3 regions of the Lysinibacillus sp. FSL L8-0312 genome follow, and region 2 is predicted to be linked to each of the others. Evidence: riboswitches for the same ligand, from Rfam matches in the RefSeq annotation. Region 2 holds a riboswitch; each other region holds the start of a gene.
What was found. Region 2 has a riboswitch for S-adenosylmethionine ahead of metK (methionine adenosyltransferase). Riboswitches for the same ligand answer to the same signal wherever they lie in the genome.

Region 1: linked by a shared signal. The riboswitch ahead of MHI22_RS18435 (O-acetylhomoserine aminocarboxypropyltransferase/cysteine synthase family protein) and the one ahead of metK (methionine adenosyltransferase) in region 2 are both predicted to bind S-adenosylmethionine.
Region 3: linked by a shared signal. The riboswitch ahead of MHI22_RS01230 (YezD family protein) and the one ahead of metK (methionine adenosyltransferase) in region 2 are both predicted to bind S-adenosylmethionine.

What each region holds. Positions count from the first base shown of each region.
Region 1 covers NZ_JBBOOV010000001.1:3,634,498-3,642,383, forward strand. Annotated here, with positions in the region: gene MHI22_RS18420 (succinate CoA transferase) at 93-1,616, shown strand; gene MHI22_RS18425 (DASS family sodium-coupled anion symporter) at 1,686-3,167, opposite strand; gene MHI22_RS18430 (glycerol-3-phosphate acyltransferase) at 3,364-3,996, opposite strand; SAM riboswitch class I at 4,152-4,265, shown strand; gene MHI22_RS18435 (O-acetylhomoserine aminocarboxypropyltransferase/cysteine synthase family protein) at 4,377-5,678, shown strand; gene MHI22_RS18440 (hypothetical protein) at 6,015-6,401, shown strand; gene MHI22_RS18445 (homoserine dehydrogenase) at 6,879-7,865, shown strand.
Region 2 covers NZ_JBBOOV010000001.1:2,113,155-2,121,040, forward strand. Annotated here, with positions in the region: gene MHI22_RS10535 (alpha/beta hydrolase) at 1-205, opposite strand, end outside; gene MHI22_RS10540 (gamma carbonic anhydrase) at 340-852, shown strand; gene metK (methionine adenosyltransferase) at 1,030-2,226, opposite strand; SAM riboswitch class I at 2,484-2,602, opposite strand; gene pckA (phosphoenolpyruvate carboxykinase (ATP)) at 2,992-4,578, shown strand; gene MHI22_RS10555 (alpha/beta hydrolase) at 4,664-5,620, shown strand; gene MHI22_RS10560 (alpha/beta hydrolase family protein) at 5,712-6,488, opposite strand; gene MHI22_RS10565 (NUDIX domain-containing protein) at 6,472-6,939, opposite strand; gene MHI22_RS10570 (aminopeptidase) at 7,176-7,886, opposite strand, start outside.
Region 3 covers NZ_JBBOOV010000001.1:241,963-249,848, reverse strand. Annotated here, with positions in the region: gene MHI22_RS01240 (VOC family protein) at 1-6, opposite strand, end outside; gene MHI22_RS01235 (flavin reductase family protein) at 165-650, shown strand; gene MHI22_RS01230 (YezD family protein) at 733-888, opposite strand; SAM riboswitch class I at 958-1,054, opposite strand; gene MHI22_RS01225 (phosphopantothenoylcysteine decarboxylase domain-containing protein) at 1,265-1,939, opposite strand; gene MHI22_RS01220 (LysR family transcriptional regulator) at 2,014-2,892, opposite strand; gene MHI22_RS01215 (DMT family transporter) at 3,027-3,926, shown strand; gene MHI22_RS01210 (hypothetical protein) at 4,089-4,457, shown strand; gene MHI22_RS01205 (general stress protein) at 4,558-4,995, opposite strand; gene MHI22_RS01200 (Dps family protein) at 5,187-5,627, opposite strand; gene pepF (oligoendopeptidase F) at 5,844-7,658, shown strand; gene MHI22_RS01190 (SEC-C domain-containing protein) at 7,886-7,886, shown strand, end outside.

The sequences.
Region 1 (7,886 bases), 1.5 Mb from region 2:
GGATAAAGATATAGCTTCTGACGAATGTCACACATTTAATGGAACCAAATATGCAAGTTGAACAAAAATATAGTGGGATGGGGGAATAAGGAATGGAAGAAAAGTTAGCGAAAAAGCTTCGCCATGAACAATTGCGGAGCAAGATTGTAACAGCAGAAGAAGCAGCATCTTGGATTAAAGATGGTATGGTATTAGGGATGAGTGGATTCACACGTGCTGGCGATGTAAAAGTCGTACCTCTTGCACTTGTAGAGAAAGCTAAAAAAGAGAAATTTCAAGTAGATGTCTTTACAGGTGCATCACTTGGTCCTGAAGTAGACCAATATTTAGCAGAAGCAGGTGTCATTCGTAAACGAGGCCCTTTCCAAGCAGATGCTGGTATTCGTAATAAAATCAATAGCGGTGATATCACATTTGTAGATGCCCATCTTTCTCATAATGCTGAACTTGTTCGCCAAGGTATTATAGGTCCTATTGATTTCGCGATTATTGAAGCTGCTGCCATTACAGAAGACGGCTTATTAATTCCTACAACTTCAGTTGGTAACTCTCCGATTTTTGTACAAGAAGCAGACCAAATCATCATTGAATTAAATGTAGCACAGCTTGATGCATTAGAGGGAGTGCATGATATTTTCGTACCTGCGCCACAAGGTAAGCGTGATCCAATTCCTTTGCAAAATGTGTCTGATCGTCTTGGTATAATTGGGATTCCGCTAGATTTAGATAAAGTAAAGGGCATCGTTATCTCAGATATATTAGATGCGCCATCAACAATTGTTCCTGCTGATGAGGAGACAGATGTAATGGCGAATCATTTATTAAATTTCCTACGTGAAGAGATTAATGTAGGTCGCTTAACAACGAGCTTGCGACCAATTCAATCAGGAGTAGGCTCAGTAGCAAACGCCGTATTGTTAGGCTTTAAAGATTCTGAGTTCGAGAACTTAGAAGTTTATTCAGAAGTTCTACAGGATGCAGTATTTGAATTAATCGATGCAGGGAAAGTAAATTTCGCTTCCGCTACTTCTATTACCCTTTCAGAGCAAGTAGGAAACCGTGTTTATGGGAACTTTGAAAAGTATGCTGATAAATTAGTATTACGTCCACAAGAAATTTCCAATCAACCAGAAATTATTCGTCGACTCGGACTTATTTCAGTGAATACAGCATTGGAAGTTGATATATACGGCAATGTTAATTCAACACATGTTTCTGGTACAAAGATGATGAATGGCATTGGAGGGTCTGGTGACTTTGCACGTAATGCACGTCTAGGGATTTTTGTGACGAAATCGTATGCTAAAGGTGGCAACATTTCAAGTATTGTCCCTATGGTTTCACATGTGGACCATACTGAGCATGATGTGGATGTCATCGTAACTGAGCAGGGTGTAGCTGATTTACGTGGGCTTGCCCCGAAAGAGCGAGCGGCGCTTATCATTGATAATTGTGCACACCCCGATTATCGTGAGCAACTATGGCAGTATTATAATGATGCCAATGAGGCGACTCGTGGACATCATACGCCACACGATCTAGAAAAAGCACTGTCATGGCATGTTCATTATGCAAAAAGTGGGACAATGAAGGACCCTGCGTTTACGAAACAATAAAATACCATCATTAAAAGCCTTGAAGGACAATTGTGCTTCAAGGCTTTTTGTTGTGAGCATATTAGAGTTTTATAATAATCCAATCCATTTCCAATAAGTAGCTGAGAACAGAAGAATTAGAAGGAAGCCGATAATCGTTAATGGAATACCAGATTTCAAGAAATCCTTTGTTGTAAATGCTCCTGTCCCATAGGCAAGCATATTTTGTGGTGCGCTAATTGGTAATAGGAAGCCAAAACTTATGACGAATTGTTGCACGATGACAAAGCCAACTTGATCAACATTCGTTGTTAATGTAGAGGCTAGTACGATGAATACAGGTATCAGTGCAGAGGCTAAGCTTGTTGCACTTGCAAAGCCTAAATGAATTAAAATATTAAATAATGTTACGAGTGCGATGGTTGCTAGTATTGGCATCGTATCTAGCCCAAGTGAACCAAATACTTTATCGGATAACCATGATGCACCTTCCGTCTTAAGTAAAATGGTTCCTAGCATAATACCTACGGCAAAGACGATAATTGTCCCCCACGGGATATGAGGTTCAACTTCCTTCCATGAATAAACACCGATTTTAGGCATTAATAAAATAGCGATGGCAATAATTGTGACTGTAGTTGTGTCAAAGGGATGCAATTTCCCTTCAGTTGCCCAGAAAAATAGCAAAACGATTGATGTTATGATTAAGCGAATTTCAGGAGCCTTCAATGGGCCAAGCTCTGAAAGCTGTTTTTTGATGACCTCTTTACCACCTTCGATATTGCTAGTCTCAGGCTTAATTAAAGCGATCATAATGAAAAATAGAGCTACAGACATAATGATTGAGAAGGGGGCAGCATAGAGCAACCAAGCACCCCAGGAGATATCCACATTAAATTGTTCCTGAATAAAGTTTAAAGCGACCATATTTTGAGCTGCTGCTGTCTTGATACCGATATTCCAAATGGAAACGGCTTGTACCGAAGTAATAACAAGTAAAGCGGCGAGTCGACTATCGCGTGGTAAACCAAATGCTGCGACCATCCCTAGCAATATTGGTACGACTGCGCCTGCACGTGCTGTGGCAGAAGGAACAAAAAAAGCGAGGGCTATAGAAACTAAAATGGCGCCGAATACGATAGCTTTTGTTTTTGTTCCTACAAGTGAAAGGATCCAGAGAGCAAGCCGTTTATGTAAGTTGGTAATTTGCATGGCTGCTGCTAAAAAAAGAGCTGCTGCTACTAATGCGACAGCGGAATTACTAAATCCACTTAAGGATAATTTTAAAGCGCCAGCAGTTCCTAATTCTGTAGCAGGATCGTCCATTGATGGAGCGAGCCCTAGTAGAACAGTTACAAGTGCAATGATCATGGCTGAGCTAACGGGATAGGACACGGCCTCTGTTACCCATAGGATGACTGCGAATGCTAAGATGGCTAAAGCTCGTTGTCCAGCAATCGGTAAGTCACCGTTATTAGGTAAAAAAGTAATGATGATTAGTAAAGCAAAGGCCAAGCCAATCCATAGTGGCTTTAAATTCCGTTTCGTAGCTGTTTGATTGGGTGAAGACATATTTTCTCATCCTTTCTACGATAAATATGACGATTATTATCCATAACATCGGTTAGTAAAATGTTTTATTAAGATAAGAACTTGTCTATTTTATTGTAAAAAAATAAGTATGCAGAATAGCTGCTTTTTACAGCGATATAAGTAGATAAAGAGAAAATATACGGTCATAAAAAATACAAAAATATCCATTGTAATATTATTTCTTTTTCTTAAATGCAGACGTTACTTTAGGCTCTGTACCCTTCACTAATCGTTGGATATTTTCGATGTGCAGGATAATAGCTATGCCAAAAAGAAGGACAGCAATTATAGTTGGGCCAATTCCAGGAATCCATAAATATGTTGCCGTACAAAAAACGAGATAAAACTCTAGAACACCGACAATTAAATAGTTAGTTGCAAAGGATAAAATGACAAATAAAATAAGTGCAAATAAACCAATCTTCCAATCTACAGCAAGTAGAATTCCAATAATAGAGGCAGTTCCTTTCCCACCATTGAAGCCCATATAAAATGGGAAATTATGACCCAAAATAACCCCTGCAGCAATAATGTAGGTCAGGAGCCATATTTCTCCTTCGGTTAAATGCGGAGCATCTGCTAAATAAAAGTGTGCACCGATAATAGCTACAACGCCTTTGCCAATATCGATTAGGGCTACTAAAACGCCATATTTCCAGCCGAGGGAAAGTGTAGCATTAGAGGCACCTGCATTGCCATGGCCAGCTTTTTTTAAATCAACCCCCGATAAAAATTGTGCCACTTTAGAGCCGTGAATACAGCCAATTAAATATCCAACTAAGAGAAAAATGATCACGGCTTTTACCATAAAAATACTCCTTTCAAATTTTTTTCTAAATTAGTGTATGCGTTCATATTACGTATAAGAGCTGACAGAAGTTTCGGAAAAAATAAAATTTACATATTGACAGAAAAAAACTCTATGTTTATACTGTGTTACAACGATGGAAATTGAATCTCATACTCTTATCAAGAGCGGCGGAGGGATAGGCCCTATGATGCCCAGCAACCAGTAAGTGATGAACTTACTAAGGTGCTAATTCCTACAGATTCTTACTTGGATCTGGCAGATAAGGGGAGGAAAACTTGCAACCGCAACCCTCTTCTTAACAGGAGAGGGTTTTGTTTTCTACACATAAATCCTCCTCATCTCCGGTACCATCGTAAAAAAATAATTGGAGGTACACAATGACAAATTTTAAACCAGAAACATTGCTGTTACATGGTGGTCAAGAGCCAGACCCAGTGACGGGCTCTAGAACAGTTCCTGTCTATCGCTCAACTGCTTTCGTATTTAAGGACACTGCTCATGCGCAACGTCTTTTTGCCTTAGAGGAAGCGGGGAACATTTACACACGGATTACAAATCCGACAGTGGATGTTTTTGAAAAGCGTGTGGCCTTATTGGAAGGTGGAACAGCAGCAGTAGCACTTTCATCTGGTGCAGCAGCTATCGCATTTTCCATTTTAAATCTAGCTGGAGCAGGCGATGAAATAGTAGCAGGTAGTTCTTTATATGGTGGTACGTATAATTTATTTGCTAACACATTACCGAAGTATGGCATTAAAACAATTTTTGTAGATGAAACAAACCCAGAGAATTTTAAGGCTGCGATTACCGATAAAACGAAAGCTGTCTTCGCTGAAATTTATGGTAATCCAAGTTTAAAAGTTTTAGATATTGAAGCAGTAGCTAAGATTGCACATGCTAACAGTTTACCATTAATTATCGATAGTACATTTGCTTCTCCTTATGGTTCCACACCAATTGAATACGGTGCAGATATTGTTGTTCACTCCGCAACTAAATGGATAGGTGGTCATGGTACAACTTTAGGTGGGGTTGTTGTAGACGCTGGTAAGTTTGATTGGACTAGTGGACGATTCCCTGGATTTACGGAACCAGATGCTTCTTACCATGGATTACGTTACGGAATTGATACAGCTTCTGCTGCTTTTGCTACGAAGCTACGCGTACAGTTGTTACGTGACTTCGGTCCAACATTAAGTGCTGACGCAGCGTTTAATTTACTACAAGGTTTAGAAACGCTTCATTTGCGTATCCCTAAACACAATGAAAATGCGTTGGCAGTTGCTGAATATTTACGAAACCACCCATCTGTGGAGTATGTAAACTATAATGGCCTAGAAGATTTTGCGACACATGATTTGGCGAAAAAATACTTGAAAAATGGCTTCGGTTCTGTGCTTACATTTGGCATTAAAGGTGGACGTGAGGCTGGTCGAAAGCTAATTGATAGCGTGAAGCTGTTTTCACATGTAGCAAATGTAGGGGATGCCAAATCGCTCATTATTCACCCAGCATCTACTACACATCAGCAATTATCAACAGATGAATTAATTCAAGCTGGCGTAACCGAGTCGCTCATTCGCTTATCCATCGGTTTAGAGGCAGTAGAGGATATTATTGCTGATTTAGAACAAGCCATTACGCTTGCCACAACAACTGAACAAACTGTAGAAGCTTAAGTTTTAGAACGCAAGGGAAGATGTTGTAGAGTTTACGTATTTTCTCATTCGAATTGCCTCATTTGGCATTGCGTCAAACGTTGCTACATCAACCAAGTATAAAATCCATCAATTATCAGAACTTTTTTAAAAATAAAACCAAGTATTTTTATGTGTATTATTGACTTAGTTAATTCCGTGTTATATACTAGGGAATAAGTTAAGAATACGAAAATTCTTGTTATAAGGTAAATGTTTTCATAAGTGCTCCCCCCACTTTTGAATATATAGAAGAAGAGTGGTCGCATAGCCAGTGACTGCTCTTCCAAAAAAACTGATGATAAAGGAGTGTTTAAAATGGGTAATATCTATAGTGCACAAAACATTGCATCCTATCTAATTTATGAGCTGAATGAAGGTCATGTCTTTGTCAACAATCAATCCATTCAACACTTACTTACATCAGTCGATAAAAAATGGAAGCAAGTCTTTGGTCATACAGCATTTCAAGAGTATGTTGTGGCTGAAGAGGAGGGCTATACTGTAAAGGAAGTTTTTGAGGCATATGAACATTACGGTGTGAGCCATATTGCACTTCCTGCAACAGAGCTTTACTTAAAATACGGTACATTTCAATTAGTGGAACGTACGTATGCAATACCAAATTTTACAGAAGAAGAAATTAGTCTTGTTCAACAAGCTTTAACACATTATCGTTATCAATTGCTTTCAAAAGCAAGTTGAAAACCCCCATATATTAAAGCTCATTCTCTGCTGCTACAGGGAATGAGTTTTTTCTTTAGAGGTCATTAAAATAGTAACAAGATGATGGGTGTCCAAGCATACATATATAATAGAAGAAAGACATTCATATATTTAAATGGAAATAGTCAATTTTTGTTCAAATCTTATAGATCAACTAAAAAAACGTATAATAAAGGGAATGAAACCGATTTCTTTTGCACATCTAGAGAAAACAAATGTCCTTCCTAGAAAGATTTTTCTTGTGCTAAGTATGTATTTGCGTTACAATTTTCTTTAAGATAAATTTAGAATTATTTGAATTTGTATGTGTTCCAACACATACTAAAATAGCGAAACTCGTACAAAGAAGAGTAATTGGCTAAAGCTTGCGGTGGGTGTCCAATTATCATGACACAACCCCATGGAGAAATTAGCTTTGATGAAACTGCGGAATGTAAGTTGGAGGGAATAACAGAAATGGCAACTATAAAGGCAGCGATTTTAGGATTTGGAACGGTGGGTCAAGGGATCTATCATATTTTAAATGAAAAGCGAGAAGAGCTAAAAAATAAATTAGGTATTGAATTAGAGGTAGCAAAGATTTTAGTGACAGATGCTAGTCGTGAACGTGTACCAGGTACAGCGCATTTAATGACGACGAGTATGGATGATGTCTTAGCAGAGCCAGGTATGCAGGTTGTGTTTGAAGCGATTGTAAATGAAGAGCCTGCATACAGTTATTTAAAAAGAGCAGTTGAGCATAAATGTCACGTTGTTACAGCCAACAAAGTGATGTTTGCTAAACGAGGCTTAGAGTTGCAGGATCTGGCAAAAGCAAATGGTGTTTTTGTAGGCTATGAGGCAACTACTGCAGGTGGCGTACCTGTTATTAAAACAATGAAAAATATTTTACTTGTTAATGATGTGAGCCGTATTCAAGGAGTCCTGAATGGCACATGTAATTATATTTTAACAAAAATGCGTGCACAAGGCTGGTCATTCGAAACAGCTTTAAAAGAGGCGCAAAGTTTAGGTTATGCCGAGGCGGATCCATATAATGATATTTCTGGTCAGGATGCCTTTAAAAAATTAATGATTTTAAGTGCTTTAGCTTTCGGAGAGCAACCAGATTGGGCTGATGTAGAAGTAATTGGTATCGATAGCATTTCGGCTGAACAAGTCCGTGAAGCGTGTGAAAACGGTCTGCGTTACCGCCATGTCGCTGAAGTGGAAAAAAGGGCTGACGGTAAAATTATCGCTAAAGTTGGTCCTCAACTGGTTGATAAAGAACATCCACTTTATCCCGTTGATGATGTGTTCAACGCGGTAGCGTTAGAGACTAACTATATTGGGACATTAACATTAGTTGGCCCTGGGGCAGGAATGTACCCAACTGCGAGTGTCATGGTAGAGGACTATGCTGAAATCATTGGGAAAAGAGCAGGATTTGTTGTGACAATCTAATAAACTTATTTTTTAAAATTA
Region 2 (7,886 bases):
ATTTATTGTACAATTTGAAGTCCTCATCATGGACACGAGCAAACCTTGCATTCACGCCATGATTAGGTAAATCTCCCATGACTATGTGGAAGCCTTCCAATCTTAATTTCTCTATCAGCCATGCATACCATCGGTGATTTTCATATGCACCATGAACTATAGCAATCACAGCCTTTGCTTGTCCTTCAGCTTCCCATTTCCACATTCACATAGTCCTCCTAAAAAATAATTACACATTGATTATATCGAAATAAATAGCTCATTTTAATTTTATATTTCCATAAAGTTGCGTATTTGATACGATAATACTACATTATAGAAAGAATTGAGGCGATTTTCATGATTTATCCATTTAAAGATAAAATGCCAAAGATCGATCCATCTGTCTTCATTGCTGATTACGCAACTGTTACGGGCGACGTAACAATTGGTGCTGAAACAACCATTTGGTTTAATACGGTCATTCGTGGTGATGTTTCCCCAACCATTATTGGGAAACGTGTCAGTATCCAAGATCTTTGTTGCTTACATCAAAGCCCAAAATTTCCGCTAATTATTGAAGATGAGGTAACAGTTGGACACCAAGTCACTTTACATAGCTGTACAATTCGCAAAAATGCTTTAATTGGTATGGGCTCCATTATATTAGACGGGGCAGAGATTGGAGAGGGTGCATTTATTGGGGCAGGTAGCCTAGTACCTCCTGGTAAAGTCATTCCTCCGAATAGTTTAGCATTAGGTCGTCCGGCAAAAGTAGTCCGTGAATTAAATGCAGAAGATAAAGAGGATATGGAACGTATCGTGCGCGAATATGCAGAAAAAGGACAATATTATAAATCCCTTCAGAAGTAAACAATATACACAAAAATTCAATATTAACGAAAAAAATACCTCGCATTTCCGTGTAACCAAAATGTTCACGGATCGTAGCGAGGGATTTTTTGTAAAACAAAGGGGACAATATTGCCCCTTTCCTTTTTAATACATTAGAATAATTTTCTAATGTATTCATTACTTTAGCTCAATAGTTTATAGATGTGCCTTTTCTCGTAGAGCATCTGCTTTATCGATTTGTTCCCATGGTACATTTAAATCTGTACGACCAAAATGACCATAAGCTGCCGTTTGTTTATAAATCGGACGACGTAAATCTAGCATTTTAATAATACCTGCTGGACGTAAATCAAATAGCTCACGTACCCACTCTACGATTGCGCTTTCTTTCACTTTACCTGTACCAAATGTGTCAACCGCAATGGAAACTGGTTGAGCCACACCAATCGCATAGGCAAGTTGTACCTCAGCGCGTTCTGCCAAGCCAGCTGCTACAATGTTTTTTGCTACATAACGTGCCGCATAAGCCGCTGAACGGTCTACCTTTGTTGCATCCTTACCAGAGAATGCGCCACCACCGTGACGTGCATAACCACCGTATGTATCAACAATGATTTTACGTCCTGTTAAACCAGCGTCCCCTTTAGGTCCACCGATAACAAAACGGCCAGTCGGGTTAATAAAGTATTTCGTGTTTGCATCTAATAATTCACTTGGCACAACGGGTGCAATAACAAATTCTTTCAGATCAGCTTGAATTTGTTCAAGTGTTGCTTCTTCATCATGTTGTGTTGAAATAACAATTGTATCCACTCGCACAGGTACATTATTGTCATCATATTCAATCGTTACTTGTGTTTTTCCATCAGGACGTAAATACGCTAATTCACCTGATTTACGAACTTCTGTTAATCGGCGTGCTAATTTATGTGCTAAGCTGATTGGCAATGGCATTAGTTCAGGTGTTTCATTACATGCATAACCAAACATTAGACCTTGGTCACCAGCACCAATTGCTTCAATATCAGCATCTGTCATAGAGCCTTCACGAGCCTCTAAAGCTTGGTCAACACCTTGTGCAATATCAGGCGATTGTTCGCCAATAGCTACAAGCACCGCTAGATTTTCAGCATCAAAGCCATATTTACCACGTGTATAGCCAATTTCTGCTACAGTATCACGAACGATACCTTTAATATCAACGTAAGTAGAAGTAGTTATTTCTCCTGCTACTAATACTAATCCTGTTGTGACAGTTGTTTCACACGCTACACGTGCATTTGGATCTTCTGCTAAAATAGCATCTAAAATGGCATCCGAGATTTGGTCACAAATCTTATCTGGATGTCCTTCTGTTACACTCTCTGATGTAAACAGTCGACGGTTTGTCATTTGGTTTTCCTCCTATTACTCTTACAAAAAGTAGTTGTGTATGAATACGGTACTCATTACCCATGTCAAGTCCGCTCCTAAGGATTGAACTCTCAAGCCGTTACTGCTGCTTTTAACACGAGGATTTCGAAAGATCTGTCATTATAATAAGGAAAGAACTACATATACTTACCTTTACATTCTTTTTTAGCAATAAAAAAATCCTTTACTCACGTTACTGCACATGAGGAAAGGAATAATGACTTCGTAACCTTTCACTCTTATCGTTCAAGGGATGTTCCCTTGCATCAGGTTGGCACCAACGCATGCTGTGAAATAAAACATGCAGGTTGCCGGGTTTCACAGGGCCTGACCCTCCACCAGCTCGGGATAAGAGTATCCGTTCATTTTCATGTTACTGAAAAGGTTGAACGTTGTCAAATATTTTCTTATGTATTACTGTATAGAAAGGAAGGAACTGATTACACAAAAACTTTTCATACTTGGATGATGATGTAAATAGAAGCAAATTAATCCCTACAACATACCTAGCTACTTGTGGTAACATATGTGTGGCTCAATTTTTGCGCCTAATTACAGTAGGATTGATCGGATTCTACTCGAAAAACATTATTTTTTGTCAGTTTATTGAAAAGTGATAAAAACTCTAAAATAATTTCTTAATTAGTATAGATTATTTAAGCAATTGTGTTATACTATTTTTGAAATTAAGAAAAAATCCCTCTAAATCAAGGGAATACTATAAAAAAGGATGGTATTTAATCGATGAATTCAGTAGAAATTGCAAACGAACTGAAGGAATTATTAAACGGCGGTAACATTAATGTTCAACTTTCAGTACCACAATTAGCAGAAAAAGCTACATCTCGTGGTGAAGCAATGTTAACAGTAGATGGCGCAGTTCGTGCAGAAACTGGCAAATACACTGGTCGTTCACCTAAAGATAAATATACGGTAGAAGAAGAAAGCACAAAAGATCAAATTGACTGGGGTAAAGTCAACCAACCGATTTCTTCTGAAGTGTTCGATAACTTATATGTAAAAGTAATAAAATATTTAAAAGAACGTGACGAGTTATTCGTATTTAAAGGCTTCGCAGGTGCTGACAAAGATTCACAATTAAGCATCCAAGTAATTAATGAATACGCTTGGCACAACCTTTTTGCTCATCAATTATTTATCCGTCCAACTGAAGAAGAATTAGCTTCTCATGTTGCAGACTTCACTGTCATCTCTGCTCCTAACTTTAAAGCAGACCCTGCAGTTGATGGTACTGCTTCTGAAACTTTCATCATTGTATCACTTGAAAAGAAAATGATCTTAATCGGTGGTACTGAATATGCTGGTGAAATGAAAAAATCTATTTTTGGTATCATGAACTACTTATTACCACAGCAAGGTATCCTTTCAATGCACTGTTCAGCAAACGTTGGTGAAGCTGGCGATGTGGCATTATTCTTCGGTCTATCTGGTACTGGTAAAACGACATTATCCGCTGATCCAGATCGTAAGCTAATTGGTGACGATGAACACGGCTGGTCTGATAATGGTGTATTCAACATTGAGGGTGGCTGCTATGCAAAAACAATCAACCTTTCTGCTGAGAAAGAACCAGAAATCTACAATGCAATCCGCTTCGGTTCTGTTTTAGAAAACGTAGCTGTTGATCCAGAAACTCGTATTTGTGACTATGATGATGGTTCATTAACAGAAAATACACGTGTAGCTTATCCAATCCAATACATCGAAAATATTGTTGATCCTTCTGTTGCAGGTCATCCAAAAACAATCATCTTCCTAACAGCTGATGCGTTTGGCGTATTACCTCCAATCAGTAAATTAACAAAAGAGCAAGCAATGTATCACTTCCTAAGCGGTTTCACTTCTAAGCTTGCTGGAACTGAACGCGGTGTAACAGAGCCAGAACCAGTATTCTCTACTTGCTTCGGTTCTCCATTCCTTCCACTTCCAGCAACAGTGTACGCAGAAATGTTAGGTCAAAAAATTGACGAGCATGGTGCACAAGTATTCCTAGTGAACACTGGTTGGACTGGTGGCGAATATGGTACAGGTAGCCGTATGAAGCTGTCTTACACACGCACAATGGTACGTGCAGCAATCGACGGAAAATTAACAAATGTTGAAACGACACAAGATGCTGTCTTCGGTTTACACATTCCAACAGCAGTTGAAGGTGTACCGTCAGAAGTGTTAAATCCTCGTGAAGCATGGGCAGATAAAGCTGCATATGATGCGAAAGCTGCTGAACTTGCAGGCTTATTCAACGAAAACTTCAAGAAATTCTCAAACGTTTCTGATGCCATTACTACACTTGGTGGCCCATTAAAATAACGACTAGACACAAGAATCAAAGGGAACGAATTCATTCGTTCTCTTTTTCTTTACTTTGAAGGTAGCTAGTATTAGGGAGATACATATGACAAAAAAATATAAAATACTATTTTCTATTCTTATAATGTTGTTAGCTTTATTTGTTGGCGCTGGTTTTTTTGCAGGAAATTACTTTTATAATCTGGCATTAAATCCTGACACTGATAAAACAGCAGTGCTAGATGCACCTCATAATGTAATAGCTGTCAATCCTGTGGAAGCTAAAGAGAAAGAAACAACTGAGCAATGGTTTCATAAGCAATATGAAGATGCTTCGCTTCAATCCTATGATTCGCTAAAGCTCCATGCTTACTCCATCCAAAATGATCACCCCACTGACAAATGGGCTATCATCTTTCATGGCTATTCAAGCGAAGGCGCACAAATGACAAAGTATGCTAAACATTTTTATGATATGGGCTATCATGTACTTATTCCAGATGCGAGAGGCCATGGTAAAAGTGAAGGAGATTATATTGGCATGGGCTGGCATGATCGTTTTGATGTTGTTTCATGGGTCAATCACATTGTCAGCTTAAATGAGAGCGCTGAAATTGTACTTTATGGTGTTTCGATGGGTGGAGCCACTGTCATGATGGCTTCAGGAGAGAATTTACCAACAAACGTTAAAGCAATCATTGAGGATTGTGGCTATTCTTCAGTATGGGATGAATTTTCCTATCAGTTGAAAGCAATCTTTCACTTACCTGCATTTCCAATCATGCATTTCTCTTCTGTAGTGACGAAACTAAAAGCAGGCTATACATTAGGTGAAGCGAGTGCAGTTGAACAAGTGGCAAAATCGAAGACACCCATGTTGTTTATTCATGGAGACAACGATACGTTCGTTCCATCTACCATGTTGAATGAAGTATATGAAGCGGCAAATGTACCAAAGCAAAAGTTGATTGTTGAGGGAGCTGGGCATGGTGGCGCAGAAAGTGTTGCAAGCGAGCTTTACTGGGCTACCATACAACAATTTTTAGAAAGTAACATGAAATAATCATCACCCCTTTATTGCCCCCTACTCCTTAGAATAGCTATCTTGCCTGAAGCGGATAGCTATTCTAAGGAAGGGGGTATTTTTTTATCATTCATTGCTGTTTCATCCATTCACAAAGTGCACGGACGGTTTCACGATTTTTTGCTGGTGGGTATTGATGTGCATGGTCTGGATCATACCAGGTTTCGTATGATTTATTCGCATCTTCTAAAAAAAAGGCTAGTTGTCTGGCATGTTCGATATCTACATTTTCATCACGATAGCCATGTATGATTAATACAGGCGCAGTGATCTGCTCTATCTCGAAAAGTGGGGTTCGCGCATCATATGCTTCTGGTACACGATTCGGTGTTCCGCCAATTACACGCTTCATCATTCTGCGCATATCCGTACGTTCCCAATAAGTGGCTGTTGCGTCCGAAACACCTGCCCATGTGACGACCGAGGTAATATCCTTTCTTAAAATGGCTGTCCAAAGAGCCATAATTCCCCCACGAGAAAAACCAAAAACATGTATATTGTCATTACAATATTGCTTGAGAACATCTACGGCATAAACAGCATCATAACGGTCTGCTCCTGCAAACTCATCACGGCCTTCTCCACCACGATTTCCACGATAGTATGGGGCAAAAACGATAAAGCCCTGTGCAGCAAATTGGGCAATACGTGAAGGTCTTACCATCCCAATGCTTTGCATGCCCCCTCTTAAATATAAAAAACCATCATATGTACCTTCTGCCTTTGGCTCTGCTAATAATCCTTTTATACGTAAGCCTTGTGATAGATAGGTTATTTCTGTTAGTCGTATGGCTGGATTCGGTGAGGGATAGGCACGTTTTTCCACAATTTCACCATTGTATGTCACGGTCTTTCAACTCCTCCAGCATTTTCTTCATACCCTCATCCTTCATATGAAAGCTTAAATTAGGATGATGAGCAAATTCTTCATCCGTTAGCCAAAGCATACCCGATGTTTCTAAATCAAATTCAATGTCCTCCTGCGTTAAAAATTGTGCAGTAAAAACAGATTTACAAAACACAATGGCATCATGAACGGCATATTCTGCGAACCATTGGAGATTTTTCACACGGACACCCGTCTCTTCGAAAACTTCCCGAATAGCCGCCTCCTCTAAAGTTTCACCTTGCTCTAATTTGCCCCCTGGCACCTCTACACCACGTCGTTTATGAATAGTACATAGCCATTTATTTTCATGCTTTAACAAAACAAGGACGTGCTTTGGCTCGACTTCAAATTCCCCTCTTGAAAAACTCAAATCTACTTGTAGACCATGTAAATCTGTAAATGTTAGCATATTTTCAACCTCACGTTCTTTCTTGATGACCAATAGAAGCTATACCTATTCTTTGCTCCTATTTTATGGACAGGATCTAATGTTGGTTCCTAGTTTAACGGAATGCTAGATGCAAAATGTTTCCTTTCCTCTAGCTTATCTATGTTAACTATAGTGTAATCCTACAAAGACAAGCAACTGTAAACTATAGTGAGGTAAAGCAAAAAAGCGTGCTTCATATGAAGACACGCTTTTCCTTAGATGACTTGCTGACCATCGAAATAGACAGTGGGGTTTTTCACAACGCAATCAATATGGACATCAGCCATATTTGCTCCACCGAATGGCTTATTACTACCAAATGCAATATGGATTGTCCCATACACCTTCTCATCCTCTAGTACATTACCACATAGGATGGCACTTTTATTCGCTCCGATGCCAAACTCTGCAATGATTCTACCATTTCCTTCACCAAGTAAAGCAAGTAATTGAGGACCATCAGGACCGATTGCCTCCTCTAAACGACCATTCGTGATTTTTAATAATAATGGCTCCTTTAAAACACCTATATTAGCAATCGAACCATCCACTAAAATCTCTCCATTCGCAGATGTTTCTAGTGGTGCAATATAAGATTCTCCAGAAGGGATATTTCCATGCTCTCCAGCTTGGCGTATAACACCTGTAGAACGAATTCCCAAACGATTTTCTACACTAAACGTTAATGTATGCCCGTCTTTGTCAATGCGAATATTTTTTGCTGCATCAAGTAAATGAACATATTTTTCTACCATATCTTCTATTTCCTGTGCATCTGCATGTAGCGCACCTTGCTCTAGCATATCCATTGTAACACCTGGCATTGTCGCCACTCGGCCACCCTGTTCACAGGCGTTTTTACGAGCAGCTGTATGTGTTAATGAGTGCGAGGTAATACAAAGCGTGACATCGACATTCGTCATCAG
Region 3 (7,886 bases), 1.9 Mb from region 2:
AGTCATGGCAATTCCCCTTTCTTTCCCCCATTAGCTTTACCTGGATGTTTAATTGATTTAAAATTTACTTAAGAAAAGGAGTTACTATATGGTATGAAAAAAAGTGCAATTTACCTACTAACTCCGTTAACTAATTTATGACTAACTATAAAGAGGTGATTTGAATGACAGATCAAGTAGCTGCTTTTAAATTGGCATTAGGTAACTATCCTACAGGTGTAACGGTTGTGACAGCATGTCATGAAACGAATCCAATTGGCTTAACAGTCAATTCTTTTGCATCTGTTTCCATTGACCCACTACTTATTTTATGGTCACTTGATAAAAAATCTCAGCTCCATTCTTACTTTATGGGTGCGGAAAAATTCGCTGTCAATATTTTAGCGAGTAATCAAGAGCATTTATGTACATTATTTGCAAGTAAAGTCCCGGATCGCTTTGCTCAAGCTAAATGGTCTACTTCTACTTTTGGGCTACCGATTTTACATGATACAGCAGCTATTTTACAATGTAAATCATTTCAGCAAATAGATGCAGGCGATCATACTATTTTTATTGGGCAAGTGCTAGACATTACAAATTCTCAAAAAGAACCCCTTCTCTATCATCGTCGTCATATCGGTCCAATTCCAAAAAGCTTTTATAGCTAATTTCCATAAAAAAGAGCCACTTGTAAGCAATGGAAACCATGCTTATTAGTGGCCTTTTCACATCGTTCAACTGAAATGAGCATTATTTCTTCTGTGGAAATCTCTGCTTTTCAAGCCTATTAATTTGCACAATCACACCATCTTGAATCGTAATATTCACTTCACCAAATTCAAGATTTTGAATTGCCTTAGCAATTGCCTCTAATTTTTTATCATCTACCTTTGCCGATTGAGCCATACGATACACCCCCTCTTTATTCTCCTAGTTGTACAAAAGAGGCCAACGCATCAAACCGATTGATAGCCCCTCCTATCTCTCAGACACCATCTGTTGGATTTGGCACCTATCTTCTCGGTTGCCGAGGCTTCATGGGGCCAAGTCCCTCCACCTCTCTTGATAAGAGTACTGCGTTTCTTGAAAATAATTCTATAATTCTGTTATCCGAATGTCAATATAAAATATTAGAAAACCTAGCTGAATACTTTGTAATAGCATCCTCTCTGTTACAATTCACTCATAATCCTATCGTATTGTATGCTATGTCAGTCTATCTAACCACAATGGCAAAGAAAAAAACTGTGTAGAAGCATGACCTTCTCCACAGTTCATCACGTTATTCCCTATGCAAACATTCCATTAAAGTTTGTGCTGTCTGTTGCTTGCCCATCACCTTAATTGGTTGTCCCTCAGCAGGCACGATCCAATGAGGCTCATCCCCGCCATATAAAGACTGCGAGCTATTTGCAACCATAAATTGAGCATGCGCGGCTTCCATACGCAGTCTTGCACGAGCGAGTAAAAAATCCTCATCATTTGTAGCTTCTAGCTTAAAGCCCACTAGCGTTACATTCGGTTGCCAGCCCTTGATTTGCCCTAATACTTTTGGTGCCTTTTTAAAATGGATAATAGGTGGTTCGTCAGAAGGCATTTTCCCCGCTTCCTCCATTAAATTACCGGATTGATCATAAACCTTGTCAATAACCCAATCGGAGCCAGCAGCAGCCATAATAACAATATCGACTTGTTGTAGCTGAACCGCATGACGTACCTTTTCTCCTAAATCCTCAATACCTTCAAATTTTACCAATGTCATTTTGTCGTGATTTGCTGGAAGCTGTGCAAAGTAGCCATGCATATATATTACATTCGCACCCTTAGCCAATGCGGCCTCTGCTAAATAACAGCCCATTGTCCCTTTTGATAAATTCGTGTGCCCTCGTACACGATCCCATTTTTCAAGTGTTCCCCCACTTGTAATGAGTACGGTTTTGCCTTGTAATGTCCCCATACACTCACCTATTTTCTACAATATATACAAATACTATTTTAACGTAATGTAAGGATGTGCTTCAATAGCCACAATCATAGCGTACTATTTTGCTCTTTTAACCAAGCACTTAATATTTCCGCAAATTTCTTGGTAACAGGGGAAGCATGGTGCTTCATCGCAATTCCAATGGTACGGTAGCCTCCTTGCTTTAGCGGGATTGCTTTTAACGTTGATGGTAAATGTTGAATGACCAATTGAGGCAAAATACTAATGCCTAAATGATGGGAAATCATTGAAAGAATCCCTACCTCCTCAGAAAGCTCAAAGCGAATATGGGGCTTTACATGATATTGCTCCAACAGTACCTTTACATCATTTGTCCCTTTATAGGAAGTCATGATAAAAGGCATATCTTCTAGGTCAACAATATCAATTTCTGTCTTATGAAATAAAGGGCTTTTATCCGAAACAATACATAATAAAGGGTCTTGTTGTAATTCCATAAATTGATATTGCTCTGATTTTTGACCATTCAAGAATCCTACCTCGACTTCCCCACTTAGCAGCCATTGTTCAATTTCGTAATAATCTCCCTCTCGTAACTCTACTTGTATCCCTGGAAATTGATGATCCATAATACGAACAATTTCTGGCATCCAATTCGAGGAAATACTTGAAATAACGCCAATTCGAACTTTTCCGCGTGTTACACCCAGTATATGGGCCGCTTCCTGCTGCAATAATTCCTGGGCATCCAGAACCTGACGCATCGCCCTTAGCATGGTCTGCCCCTCACTCGTCAGTGTTACACCTGCACGACTTCGATGAATGAGAGCAAAGCCAAATTCTTTTTCTAAACTAGACACGGCATGGCTCACAGCAGACTGCGTTAGTCCTAGTGCATCCGCTGCTTTTGTAAAGCTTGCTACCTCTGCCACCTTTGTTAAAATCTCATATTTAACTAAGCTCATTCGTCATCCCTCTATATACATGAATTTTTTTAATCCTATTCATTATAAACATTCGTTTTACTAATCACAATACAAGATATATAGTAAATTTTAGTATAAAAACTGTTTTAGTACACAGATGGTAGGTGAACATAATGAGTATCCAAGGAAAAGCAAATGTATTGATGGTTATTGTCACAATGTTTTGGGGACTATCTTATACCTTTATGGTCATGGGGCTTGAAACATTGGCAGTTTATAATGTGGTGGCATTGCGTTGTATCATTGCATTTTTCGTAGCAGGACTTATTTTTTATAAACGGATGATCAAAGTAAATGGTAAAACATTAAAATATGCGGCTATTCAAGGATTTTTATTATTCATTGTGTTCGCGTTAAGTTTATTTGGTTTACAGTCTACTTCTGCCTCAAATGCAGGCTTTATTTTAAGCCTAACCGTAGTATTAGTGCCGATTTTCAGCAGTTTCATTGAAAAAAAATTACCATCGAGAGCCGTTAGCTTTGCGGTCATTTGCACGATGATTGGTATTACAGTCTTAACAGCACATGGCTCATTCACCTTCCATAAAGGGGATTTATTAGTAGCCATTGCAGCACTATGCTATTCCATTTATTTACTACTGAATAGCTCATTTACACGAAATGTTGAATCCATTTCATACGGAATTTATCAGCTCGGCTTTGCTGGTATCTATGCCCTTGTCTTAACATTTATATTTGAAACACCGACATTGCCAAATTCAATGTCATCCTGGCTGGCTATTTTAGGGCTCGGTATCATTTGTAGTGCATTTTGCTTTGTTGGCCAAACTGTTGCACAACAGTATACTTCTGCTACACATACAGGACTTATTTTTTCATTAGAACCAATTTTTGCAGCCATGTTTGCCATGATGTTTATTGGTGAAAGTTTAACAGTGAAATTAGTGATTGGCGGTAGCTTTATCCTTATCGGTAATTTAGTGGCTCAATTAGAGCACTTCCATGCGTTACGTTTTATTAAAAAAGAAGCACAGGAAAAAGTCATACAATAAAATAGTGTGTCATGTCACTTCATTTACGAATGAAAAAGGAAGCTGAGAGTTATATCTCAAGCTTCCTTTTCTACTATGTATTGAATTTATAGCATCACTACATGTAAAATAGTTTACTATACAGTCTATTTTTTACAGAAACTAATTGGAGGAGAGTCATCTATGCAAATTCAACCCCGAAATACATCATACTATTTACCAGCTAAGGTCAATCAACCTATTAAAACAGAAAACCTATTGGATTTACTCAAATATGTGGATGGCAGTGAAGAGGAAGACGCCAAAAAGAACAAACCGAAAATTGAAGTCAGACACGAAAATGGCTATGTGCGTCAATATCTTGTTAAACCAAATGGACAAAGAGTACTCCTGATGGAAACTAAACAAAGCCATGACAATAAAGAAGCTAGCCATTTACATACTATGCCTCATAACCTGTTTAAGCAGCCATTTGAAAAGCCTACAAGTGACCCGATACTTTCGATTTTAAATGCGAAGGATAACATTGCTAAATATAGATATGGGATTTAAAGGACAACAATATTAAATAAAATAATAGACAAAGTCGAATAAAACGACTTTGTCTATATTTTAACCAGCAAGCCAGAGCCATATCTCACTGGTTTGATCATTATAAAAACCTTCTATATTGCTCTGCCTCTATCATACGCTCTTGCTGTTTTAAACGTGCCTCTTGCTCGGCAACTGTCTCAGAATGTGCTTGTAGCGGATCTACATCATCCTCACGTTCCGCATATAAGACGATACTACCTTGCTCCACAAGATGTGCATAATAAGCGATTTGTCCCTCTGATAGATTAAATCGTTTTAAGCCCTCTGTCACAGCCGAGTCACCTGTAAACCAAGACTTAAATTGGTCCACCCAATTACCAGCCTCATGTGTTTGGACATCAGCATCCCATTTTACATCCTCAAACTGTTCGGAATCTTTCGCAATAATATGAATATCCTCTTGTTGATAACCTTCTAACCGCATACTTTCTAAAATGTGAAGCATTTCATCCCTCGTATGGGCCACCTCAATTTGTGGGTTTTGTTCATTCATCATGTTCAATTCCTCCTAATTTATATGGCTTACTAGATAATTACCCTTGCTATATACAAGCAAACGCTTTTTACCAAACTGTCATAATTGTTATGAACCCTTAATACATGTTATGGCTTTGACATCAAGCATTAATCGCAGAAAAAAAGCATGCCAGAGTACTTAATATCTCCAACATGCTGTAACTGTCGTTTTTACTTGTCAAGAAAGGCTTTTAACATCCATGTATGCTTTTCAAGAGATTGGTACATGGCGTTAAGTAAATCCTCTGTACGATCGTCCCCTTCTTCTGCTGCTAGCTCCATTGTGGAATTTAATGCTTTCATGAGCTTTTGGAAATCCGAAATTATCGTAGCGACCATTTCCTCTGTCGTCTCATTTCCTGCCGCCTCCTCTACATAGGAAAGCTCTAGATGTTCTTTTAATGTTGCGACTGGCTTGCCATCCTTTGAAAGAATACGCTCTGCAATTTCATCTAAATTCAAGGTTGTTTCATTATACAACTCTTCAAATTTTGCATGCAGTGTAAAGAATGAGTGTCCTGTCACATACCAATGATAATTGTGCAGCTTTGTATAAAGTACAGACCATGTAGCCACTAGCTTATTTAATTGTTTGTTTAAGTTTTGTGTCATAATCACTTTCTCCTCCAATATGTCTTGTTCTAGCCTTTAATATGTGTAACAAATGATGTCGGCTATACATCTATTGTTCCCGCCCGACAATATTTCAAACATGTCTTCGACAAACGATCTACATTAAGAATATTGCAACTATTCTATGAAATTATTTCACTTTCCGAAATAGTTTCGTTATAATGAAATCACTTACATGTAAAGGGGTGTCTATGAATGGAAGTTTTACCATTACGAAAAGATGTAGCAGTAGAAGAAACTTGGGATTTAACAGATTTATTGAGCCATGATGCTGATTTTGAACCTACTTTAGCACAATTGGTGGAAGACGCACTTAGCTTCGAGCAGCAATACCAAGGAACGATTACAGATGCACAAAAAGTTATTGACGTGCTATCTGCCTTTGAAGAGCTACAGAAAAGGTTTGTTCCGATTGGCACGTATGCCAGCTTAAACCTTGAAACAGATCGTACAAATGATGGAGCGCAAATGCGGGCTGCAAAATTTGCTACAGCTATTGGAAAGGTAAGCAGCGCTCTCTCCTTCGTGCGCAGTGAGTTACTAGCGTTGGATGAAGCTATTTTACAAGAAGCGGCAGCATCAAGCCCTCTTTACAAACGTTATCTAGAGGAACTGTTAAAGCAAAAGCCTCACCAGCTACATCCTGAAGTCGAAAAAGCATTGGCCGCATTTAGTGCTACATTCGATGCACCATATGAAATATACAATACGACGAAATTAGTAGACATGAACTTTGGTCAATTTGAAGCCAATGGTGAAAAGCATCCACTTAGCTTCGTCCTTTACGAAAATGACTGGGAGTTTGAAGCGAATACAGAAATACGCCGCGCTGCCTTTAAAGCCTTTTCAAGCAAGCTACGCGATTACCAGCATACAACAGCACAAGTGTATAACACGCATATTCAGCAGGAAAAAACAATGGCAGACCTACGAGGCTTTAACTCGGTCATTGATTATTTACTCTTTGATCAGGACGTCGATCGTTCACTCTATAATCGTCAAATTGATTTAATTACGACAGAGCTTGCCCCACATATGCGTCGTTATGCAGCTTTAATTCAAAAAGCCAATGGTATCGATAAAATGACATTTGCAGATTTAAAAATAGCGCTTGATTCTGATTATGATCCAAAATTATCGATGGCTGAGGCGAAAGAATATGTTGAAAAAGCATTAGCTGTTATGGGGGAAGACTATAATCATTTAATGGATAGAGCCTTCAATGAACGTTGGATTGACTATGCACCAAACAAAGGAAAATCTACAGGGGCATTTTGCTCAAGTCCGTATGGTAGCCATCCTTATATTTTAATGTCATGGAACGAACGCATGAATGAAGTCTTTACTCTTATTCATGAGCTTGGTCATGCAGGGCATTTTGCGAATACGCATGAACATCAATCTTATCTTAATAGCCGACCTTCTCTATACTTTATTGAAGCACCATCAACAATGAATGAAATGCTGTTAGCGAATTATTTACTAACACATAACGATGATTTACGGTTTAAACGTTGGGTGATTTCAAATATTGTGTCGAAAACGTATTATCATAACTTTGTCACTCATTTACTAGAAGCAGCCTATCAACGTAAAGTGTATGAATTAATTGATGCTGGTGAAGCTGTTAATGCAACAATTTTAAATCAATTAAAACGCTCTGTGCTAGAAGATTTCTGGAGTGATACAGTCGACATTTCTGAAGGTGCAGAACTTACATGGATGCGTCAACCTCACTATTATATGGGTCTTTACCCATACACATATAGTGCTGGGTTAACCATCTCTACACAAGTGTCTCAACGTATTTTAAAAGAGGGCGACACAGCTGTTGAAGAATGGTTAGCTGTCTTACAGGCTGGTGGCACAAAATCACCAGTAGAATTAGCACAAATGGCTGGTGTCGATATTACAACAGACCAACCGCTTCGTGATACGATTGCCTATATCGGTCATTTGATTGATGAGCTTGAACGCCTAACTTTGGAAATTGAAGCGGTTCAGCAATAATCTAGCAAGAAAACGGTCCTGCATGCTAAAGGTGCAGATCGTTTTCTTTTTTTAGTTCTAAGTGGAAAAATACGTACATATAATAGAATCAGGGCGTCCCTCTACATTTTTTAGATATTTCAAAATAGACAATCATTTTTCTTCATACAAAAGTACCGTTATTATTAAGAGTACGCAAATTATTTAGCAATATACGATTAACAATTATTAAAGGAAGTGTTCTAATTA